2 regions of the Cellulomonas sp. plas2 genome follow, and region 2 is predicted to be linked to the other one. Evidence: predicted binding sites of a transcription regulator. Region 2 holds the regulator's gene; the other holds the start of a gene.

Region 1 (4,688 bases), 600 kb from region 2:
GCCTTGAGGCCGAACGGCATGCGGTCGAGCACGCGGTAGGCGGTGGCCGTGGGCGCGGCGTGGCGCACGTCGGAGGTCACGTAGGCGATCGTGCGGTCGACGAGGCGTCCCTGCACCTCCTGGGCGACGAGGGCGACGAGGCCGGCGCGGATGACGGCGCCGTCCGGCTCGTAGAGGTAGCCGCCGACGGGTCCCGCGTCGACGGGGGGCAGCTCGGGCTCGGCGGTGCCGGGCACGAGGGGCGCGCGCAGCTCGTGGGCGGCTCCGGCCTCGTCGAGCACGAGGGCGCTGCGGGCCGGGCCGACCGGCGCCAGCGGCCCGAACCACAGGCCCAGCTCGACGACGTCGCCGCCGACCGACACCCACTGCGCCTCCGCGTCGGCCGGCAGCGCGGTGTGCGGGACGCCGGGGCCGAGCTTGAGGCCGAGCGCCGGGACGCGCCCGCGCAGGGCGAGGACCGCGTCGAGCGGCGGGAGGTAGGCGGCGGGGTCGAAGAGGCGGCTGCCGGAGCCCGTGCGCCGGGCCGGGTCGGCGTAGACCCCGTCGACGCCCTCCGCCGCGAGGTCGAGGGACAGCCCGTCGGCCTGCCGCACGCGTGCCTCGGGGAAGTGCCGCAGGTTCACGGTGGCCAGGGCGGCGGTGGTCTCGTCGACGTCGGTGGCGAGCACGCGCAGGCCCGAGCCCGCCAGCGCGAGGCTGTCCGCGCCGATCCCGCACGTGAGGTCGGCGACGTGCGTGCAGCCCGCGTCGCGGTAGCGCCGGGCGTGCCGCGCGGCGACCACGAGCCGCGTCGCCTGCTCCAGGCCGGCGGGCGTCAGCAGCATGCCCTCGGCGAACTCCCCGAACTTCGCCCGCGCCCGGGCCCGCAGCCGGGACTGCGTGAGCGCCGCGGCGACGAGGGCCGGGTCCAGCCCGTCGGCCCGCAGGCGCGTGGACAGCGCCATCGCGCGGTCCTCGTCGTAGGGCGGCAGGGCCTGCAGCAGCGCCCACCCCTCGGGCGAGAGGAGCTGGGCCAGGCCGTCGGCATCCACGTCGCGATCCTCCCACGCCCCTCCGGCGGGGCGGGGAGGCGTGCTGGCACTCGCCTTGACCGAGTGCTAACGCGTTCCTACAGTGAGCACCGGCACGCGACAGGCCCCGGCACCCGCGACGACGGTGGCCCGCAGCGTGGCAACCGACATCCGCAAGCAGTTCCCTCACACGTGAAGGGGAGGTCCGCTGTGACGGTCTCCACGGAGTCCAAGGTCGGCATCAAGCCGCTCGAGGACCGCATCCTCGTCAAGACGCTCGAGGCGGAGCAGACGACCTCGTTCGGTCTGGTCATCCCGGACAGCGCCAAGGAGAAGCCCCAGGAGGGCACCGTCCTGGCCGTCGGCCCGGGCCGGATCGACGACAAGGGCAACCGCGTCCCGCTGGACGTCGCCGTCGACGACGTCGTCATCTACTCCAAGTACGGCGGCACCGAGGTGAAGTACAACGGCGAGGAGTACCTCATCCTCTCCGCGCGCGACATCCTGGCGGTCGTCACGAAGTGACCCCGCCGCCGCGGTGACGCGGCAGCAGCACGGAGGCCCCTCGTCCTGACGGACGGGGGGCCTCTGTCGTCGCGCGTGCCGGGGTCGCACCGATGGGGGTGCGCACCTCGGTCGTGGTCGTGGTCGTGGTCGTGGTCGTGGGCGGCGCGGTCGGCACGCACGACGTGGTGGTGGTCGACCGCCGACCTACCGGCGGTGCCATCTGCCCGGGGACGCAGACGGGCCGCGGTCCCCGGCGCCCTGCCGCGCCGGGCCGCGGCCCGTCCTGGAGAGCCGACGGCGCAGGGCCGGCGGCGAGCTGGTGCAGCCGGCGCAGGGCGCCGGCCGAAGGGTCAGACGACGGCGCGCCGACCGGACTGCTGGGCGAGGACCTCGGCCCGCTCGTCCTCGGACAGGCCGCCCCACACGCCGTAGGGCTCCCGCACGCTGAGCGACTGCTTGCGGCACTGCTCGATGACCGGGCAGGTGGCGCAGACGGCCTTGGCCGCCTCGGCACGACGACGACGGGCGGCGCCGCGCTCACCCTCGGGGTGGAAGAACAGCGTCGGGTCGGCCTCGCGGCACGCGCCCTCGAACTGCCACTCCCACAGGTCCATCACCGGTCCGGGCAGTCGCGAGATCTCCGCCATGTCGTCCTCCTCGTGTCGGCCCGGGGGCCGGTCAGTGCGTGGTGCGGGCCTCGGAGTCCCGGTGCCTCGGCACCCGCTCCGTCCTGCTGAGCAGCAACGCTACAACCGCGCCAGAAGTTGTTCAAGGGTCTGACCCTGACCAATTTCGACCGGTTCCGGAGCGGTCCATGGCGCGGTGCTGACCCGCTGCCACGTCGACCACCGGGACGGGCCGGGCTCGGTCGGCGTCCGGCTGGCATGATCGGGCCATGCCCCGCCCGGATCGCGCCACCGATCGCGCCAGCGACCGGGACGCCGACCGCGCCACCGCCGCCGACGGGCCGGCGACCGCCCCCGACGCGGAGCCGGGCGGCGACGTCGTCCCGGGGCTCGCGGTGGCGGCGGTGGCCCAGCGGCTGGGCGTGGCCCCGGCGACGCTGCGCACGTGGGACCGGCGGTACGGGCTGGGTCCCTCGGGCCACTCCGCCGGCGCGCACCGGCGGTACTCGCCGCAGGACGTCGAGCGGCTGCTCGTCATGCGGCGCCTCACCCTGGACGGCGTGGCGCCCGGCGACGCCGCCCGTCTGGCGCGGGAGGCCGAGGTCGTGCCCGGGGCGCCGGGCACCGTCCTGCCGGGGCTGAGCCGCGCGGACGGCATCGAGGTGCGCCTCGCGGACACGGACGGCGCCGGTCCCGTCGAGCCCCTGCCCGCAGCCGGTCTGATCGCCGAGCCGCGCGCCGACCAGCGCCCCGAGACGCGGGAGGAGCGGACCCGCGCGTCCGCCACGCGGCCGGTGCCGACGCCGCAGGCCGTCGTCGACGCGGCCGTGGCCGGCGACGAGGCCCGGTGCGCGGCCCTGCTCGACCTCGGCACCCGCGGTGACGTCGAGCGCTGGTGGACCGACCTCGTCGACCCCGCGCGGACGCTGCTGCACCGGCGCACCGAGGTCGACCGCCCGGGGGTGGACGCCCCGACCGTGCTGCGGGGCTGCGCGCTGGGCGCGCTCCGGGCCCGGTCGATGGGGGAGCCGACGGCGGGCGCGCCGGTGGTGCTGCTCGTCGTGCCGCCGGGGGAGGACCGGCCGCTGCTCGTGCACGCCCTCGCGTCCGCGCTGTGCACGCGGGGGCGTGACGCGCGCATCGTCAGCGGCCCTGTCCGGGCGCACCAGGCCGCGGAGCTCGTCCTCATGACGCGTCCCGCGGCGGTGGTGCACCTGTCGCGCAGGGCGGACGCACCCGCCGACGTGGTCGAGCGACTCGTCGCCGACCGTCCGGACCTGCCGCAGTTCCTGCTCGTCCCCGAGGAGGCCATCGACCGCATGCCCTGGGGCCGGTCGGTCCACCGGGCGCGCACGTTCACCGGGCTGCTGCACGAGGTGCTCGCCAGCGCGGTCCCCGCGGCGACCGCCGCTCCCTGGCCCGACGGGGTCGCCGGGGCCTGACGCCCTCCGGCCCCGCCACGCCCCGGGGCCCGCATCGTGGCTCACATCACCCATCCGGGTGGCGGCCCGCCCCGAACCCTTCTCCGGCAGCGCGGGAGAGCCCTGCGCCCATCGCCCGTCCGGGGGACATCACGCGCGCCGTCGTGCCGCGGCAGCACCGCGCTGCCACCGTCGTGGAGGCCCCGTCACCCGTTCGGCCCGCCCCGCCGGACCGGTCTGCGCTCACAGCGGTGCCCGGCCCGCCGATGGGTCGGGAAGTCGTCCGCGCGAGGCGGGCACCTGGAGGAGGTCGTGATGGCGGGAGTGGTGATCTGCCACAGCTCGGCGATGATCCGCGAGCGCCTCGTCGTGACATCGGTCGGCGTCCCCGCGCTCACGCCGGTGCGCGCGGCGGGGTCGGTGGACGAGCTGGTGGCGCTGGTGAGGAGGGTACCCCCGACGGTGGTGCTGCTCGACGCGCACATCGGGGCGCCCGGCGCGGTGGACGCGGTGCGGGCGTTGCGGGCGCTGTCCCCGACGACGGCGGTGGTCATCCTGGCGATGCCGGACGACGCCGAGTCGCTGGACAAGGCCCTGGCCCTGGGTGCGCGGGGCTTCCTGGCACCGGAGGTCGGCCGGGCGGAGCTCGCGGCGGTGGCCGCGCACGTGATGGCCTCGCCCGTGCAGCAGCGCCCGATGGGCGTCGCCGGCGAGGCGGGCCGGCCCGTGGCGAGCGCCCCGGTCGGGGCGCTGCCCCACCCGCGCTCGCTCGGTGCCTCGGACGCGCCGGGCTCGGCGGGCGCGAGCGTCGTGGCCCCCGACGGCCAGATGATCGTGCTGACCAAGCGCGAGGTCGAGGTGCTCGTCGGGATGAGCAACGGGCAGTCCAACTCGCAGATCGGGCAGAGCCTGTTCCTGTCGGAGGACACCATCAAGACCCACGCCCGGCGCCTCTTCCGCAAGCTCGGGGCGGCCGACCGGGCGCAGGCCGTCGCGATCGGGCTGCGGCGCGGCCTCATCCGCTGACCTGCTGGTCCCGCCGCGCTCGCGGCATCGCCGTCCGGGCCCGTCCGCACCCCGCGGGCGGGCCGGACGCGTCCGGGGGGCTGCGCGACCGGCACGTA
Region 2 (4,688 bases):
AGCGCCACCTGCGTGTCGGTTCGCTCACCAGGTCCGACGCCGACGGCCGCCGCCGTCGTCGACCCCCGCGCCAGGAGCACCCATGAGCGAGAACCCGGGGCACCGCCCCGACCCCGACGGCACGAGGCCGTCGGACGACCCGAGCACGCCCGACCCCGCCGCCGGCGGCTACCCGCCGCCGCCCCCGGCCGGCGGGTCGAGCGCGTACCCGCCGCCCCCGTCGTCGGGCGGGTCGAGCGCCTACCCGCCGCCGCCGGGAGGCGGGTACGGGCAGGGGTACGGGCAGGGGAGCGGGCAGGGGTACGACCAGGGCGCGCAGGGGTACGGGCAGCCCGGTGGGCAGGGGTACGGGCAGGGCTACGGCCAGCCCGGCTACGGCGCGGGCGGCTACGGCCAGCCCGGGGGCTTCCCCGGGGCCATGCCGCCGGTCGGCGCGGGCGGCTACGGCCAGGCGCCGGGCACGAGCATCGGCGACGCGCTGTCGTACGGGTGGCGCAAGTTCGCCCAGAACGCCGGCGTCTTCATCGGCGCGCTCCTCGTCTACTTCGTCATCCTCGCCGTGCTGGGTGCCATTCTGTCCGCGCCCCTCATCAGCGTCTTCGCGGCCAGCTCCACGACGGACGCGTCGGGCACCCTGGCGTTCGACCCGGCGGTCGGCCTCGGGCTCGGCTTCGGCTGGACGCTGCTCTTCGCGCTCGTGTTCGGGATCGTCGGGGCGCTCTTCCAGGCCGGTCTCCTGCGGGCCTCCCTGCAGGCGACCTACGGGCAGCCGGTGTCGTTCGGGTCGTTCTTCTCGACGGACCGCTTCGGTCCCGTGGTGCTCACGGCGATCCTCGTCGGGCTCGTGGGCGGCCTCGCGAACTCGATCCCGTACATCGGGTGGGTCCTGTACATCGGCGTGACGGTGTTCACGCAGTTCGCGCTGCTGTTCGTCCTCGACAAGCAGCTGGGCACGCTCGACGCCATCCGCGCGAGCATCGACCTCGCGCGCGCGAACGTCTCGACGGCGGTGATCCTGGCGCTCGTCGTGCTCGTGCTCCTCGTCATCGGCACGTTCGCGTGCTTCGTCGGGCTGCTCGTCGCCGTCCCCGTGACGTCCCTGGCGACGACCGTGACGTACCGGCGGCTGCTCGGCGAGCCCGTCGCCGCCTGACCGCCGACCGTCCCGGGACGCGCGACGGGCCGCCCCCTCCTGCCGAGGGGGCGGCCCGTCGTCGTCGGGGAGGACCCGCTCAGTCCGCCGTGACGAAGTCGATGAGCTCCTCGACGCGGGCCAGCAGGGCCGGGTCCAGGTCGGCGTAGGTGCGCACGCTGCCGAGGATGCGCGCCCAGGCGCGGGCGGTGGCGTGCGGGGAGTCGGCGTCCCAGCCGATCCGCCGGAGCACGCCCGTCTTCCACTCGGTGCCCCGCTCGACGACGGGCCACGCGGCCAGGCCGAGCCGCTGGGGCCGGACGGCCTGCCACACGTCGACGTACGGGTGGCCCAGGACCTTGACCGTGCCCGCGGGCACCGCGCGCAGCGCCTCGGCGGCGATCCGGCTCTCCTTGGACCCCGGGACGAGGTGGTCGACGAGCACGCCGACACGGCGGCCCGGCCCCGGGCGGAAGGCGCGCAGCTCGTCGACGAGGTGGTCGGCGCCCTGCAGCGGCTCGACGACGACGCCCTCCACGCGCAGGTCGTCGCCCCACACCTTCTCCACGAGCTCCGCGTCGTGCTTGCCCTCGACCCAGATGCGGCTGGCCCGCGCGACGCGGGCGGGGGCGTCGGGCACGGCCAGCGAGCCGGAGGCGGTGCGCGTCGGCCGGGCGGGCGCGGCCGCGCGGACGGGCGGCGTCAGCAGGACGGGCTCGCCCTCGACCCAGAACCCCGGGCCGAGCGTGAAGGTGCGCGTGCGACCGCGGCGGTCCTCGAGCACGACGACGTGCTGGCCGCCCGACTTCTCCACGCGCACGACCGCCCCGACGAAGCCCGTGCTCACGTCCTCGACCACGAGGCCGGGCTCGGCCGGCTGGGGGCGGGAGGTGCGGGCCGGGCGGTGGTGCGCCGGGCGGGGGCCCGCGCGGCCGCTGGCGAGGACGTCGCTGCCGTAACGGTCGGTGCTCACGGCCCGTCACGCTAGGTCACGCCCGTGCCTGTGCCCGGCAGGTCGTCGTGTGGACACGCCGCGTAGGATTGGCACTCAGCACGGGCGAGTGCTACCCGGGACCCGCCCGGTGAGGCCCCCGCACGAACGGACGACGGCAGGAGGACGGCATGGGCAGCGGCGACGAGCGGCGCGTGGACGTCCTGCGCGCCATCGTGGAGGACTACGTCGCGACGCGGGAGCCCGTGGGGTCGCGGGCCCTCGTCGAGCGCCACAGCCTGGGCGTGTCCCCGGCGACGATCCGCAACGACATGGCGGCCCTCGAGGAGGGCGGCTACATCGTCCAGCCGCACACCTCGGCCGGGCGCGTGCCGACGGACAAGGGCTACCGGCTCTTCGTCGACCGCCTGTCGGAGGTCAAGCCGCTCTCGTCGCCGGAGCGGCGGGCGATCGCGTCCTTCCTCGAGGACGCCGTCGACCTCGACGACGTCGTGGACCGGTCCGTGCGGCTGCTCGCGCAGCTGACGCACCAGGTGGCCGTCGTGCAGTACCCGTCCCTGCGGCGCTCGGCGCTGCGGCACGTCGAGCTCGTGCCCGTCGGCCCGCGCCACCTGCTCGTCGTGCTCATCACGCGCACGGGCCGCGTCGAGCAGCGGACGGTCGAGCTGGACCACGACCTCGACGAGCTCGTCGTCGCCCAGCTGCGGACCCGGCTCAACGTGGCCGTCGCGGGGCGGGTGCTGGCCGACCTGGCCCGCGTGCGCGAGGAGCTGCGCGAGGCGTTCCCGCCCGCGGACCGGTCCCTGCTCGACGCGGTGCTCGCGGTCGTGGAGGAGACGCTCGCGCTGGAGGGCGAGGAGCGGATCGTCATGGCCGGCACGGCCAACCTCGCGCGCGGCGGGCCCGCCGACTTCGTGCGCACGCTCGGGCCCGTGCTCGAGGCGCTCGAGGAGCAGGTCGTCCTCCTGCGCCTGCTGTCCGACATGGCCGAGGACGAGACGGCGGTCAGCGTCCGCATCGGCCGGGAGAACCGGCACGAGGGCCTGGTGGAGACGAGCTTCGTCACCACGGGCTACGGCGACGGCGCGTCCGTCGCCCGCATCGGGTCCGTCGGCCCGCTGCGGATGGACTACCCGGGCACGATGGCCGCCGTGCGCGCCGTCGCCCGTTACCTCAGCCGGATCCTCGCGGGGTAGGCCCGCCCGGCCCCGACCCGACCCAGCCCCTCCCCGCACCACCCGCCCGCGAAGAGAGCGACGTGACCGACTACTACGCGATCCTCGGCGTCCAGCGCGACGCCACGCCCGAGCAGATCAAGAAGGCGTACCGCAAGCTCGCCCGAGAGCTGCACCCCGACGTGGCCGGGGCCGACGCGGGCTCGGAGGAGCGGTTCAAGGACGTCAGCCGCGCCTACGACGTGCTGGGCAACCCGGACAAGCGCCGGGCCTACGACATGGGCGCCGACCCCGCCTCCCCCGGGGGCATGGGCGGCGCGGGCGCCGGCTTCGGTTTCCAGGACATCTTCGAGACGTTCTTCGGCGCGGCCGCCGGCGCCTCGCAGGCCGCCCGCGGCCCCGTGCCGCGTGCCCGCCGCGGGCAGGACGCCCTCGTCCGGCTGGACATCGACCTCGCGGAGGCGGCGTTCGGCGTCCACCGGGAGATCCCGGTCGACACCGCGGTCGTCTGCCCGACGTGCTCGGGCACGTGCTGCCGCCCGGGGACGTCGCCGCGCACGTGCGAGGTCTGCGGCGGGCGCGGTTCGGTCCAGCGCGTGGCGCGCTCGTTCCTCGGTCAGGTCATGACGACGCAGCCCTGCGCGGCCTGCCAGGGCTTCGGCTCCGTCATCGCCGAGCCGTGCACGGACTGCTCCGGCGAGGGCCGGGTGCGCTCGCGCCGGACCCTGTCCGTCGACGTGCCCGCCGGCGTCGACACCGGCACGCGCATCAAGCTCACCGGTCAGGGCGAGGTGGGCCCCGCGGGCGGGCCCGCCGGCGACGTCTACCTCGAGGTGCGCGAGCGCCGGCACGAGACGTTCGTCCGGGAGGGCGACGACCTGCACGCCACGCTCGCGGTGCCCATGACGGCGGCGGCGCTGGGCACGGTCGTCCAGCTCGAGACGCTCGACGGCCCGCGCGACGTGGACCTGCGGCCGGGCACGCAGCCCGCGCAGGTCGTCACGCTCAAGGGCCTCGGCGTCGGCCACCTGCACGGCCAGGGCCGCGGCGACCTGCACGTGCACGTCGACGTCCAGGTGCCGACCGCGCTCGACGACGAGCAGGCCGACCTGCTGCGGCGGCTGGCGTCCCTGCGTGGCGAGGAGCGCCCCGACGCGCGCCTCGCGGCCCACGGCGGCGTGTTCTCCAAGCTGCGCGACAGGCTCGCAGGCCGGTGAGCCCGCGCCGCCGGTGGGCGGGCCGGCCGTGAGCGCGCCGGTCTTCCTCACGGAGCCGGGCGAGCTGGACGGCGTGACCGCCGGCGGCACGTTCCTGCTCGGCGGCGCCGAGGGCCGGCACGCGGGTGTCGTGCAGCGCCGCGCGCCGGGCGAGCGCGTGGACGTCGTGGACGGGCGGGGGGTCCGGCTCGTCGCGCGCGTCGCCGCGGCCA

What was found. Region 2 encodes HrcA, which represses chaperone genes, less so after heat shock. Its sites were predicted from a motif close to TTNGCACTCGNNNNNNNCGAGTGCNAA; they were not measured.
Region 1: a site for HrcA is predicted at 1,075-1,101, ahead of groES (co-chaperone GroES). Genes of this name have one in related genera too.

Annotation. Positions count from the first base shown of each region.
Region 1 covers NZ_CM170155.1:975,309-979,996, forward strand. Annotated here, with positions in the region: gene AC2TDM_RS04430 (class I SAM-dependent methyltransferase) at 1-1,031, opposite strand, end outside; gene groES (co-chaperone GroES) at 1,221-1,535, shown strand; gene AC2TDM_RS04440 (WhiB family transcriptional regulator) at 1,868-2,164, opposite strand; gene AC2TDM_RS04445 (MerR family transcriptional regulator) at 2,413-3,585, shown strand; gene AC2TDM_RS04450 (response regulator transcription factor) at 3,880-4,590, shown strand.
Region 2 covers NZ_CM170155.1:1,579,893-1,584,580, forward strand. Annotated here, with positions in the region: gene AC2TDM_RS07045 (DUF2189 domain-containing protein) at 83-1,153, shown strand; gene AC2TDM_RS07050 (DUF3097 domain-containing protein) at 1,233-2,105, opposite strand; gene hrcA (heat-inducible transcriptional repressor HrcA) at 2,255-3,280, shown strand; gene dnaJ (molecular chaperone DnaJ) at 3,343-4,476, shown strand; gene AC2TDM_RS07065 (16S rRNA (uracil(1498)-N(3))-methyltransferase) at 4,505-4,688, shown strand, end outside.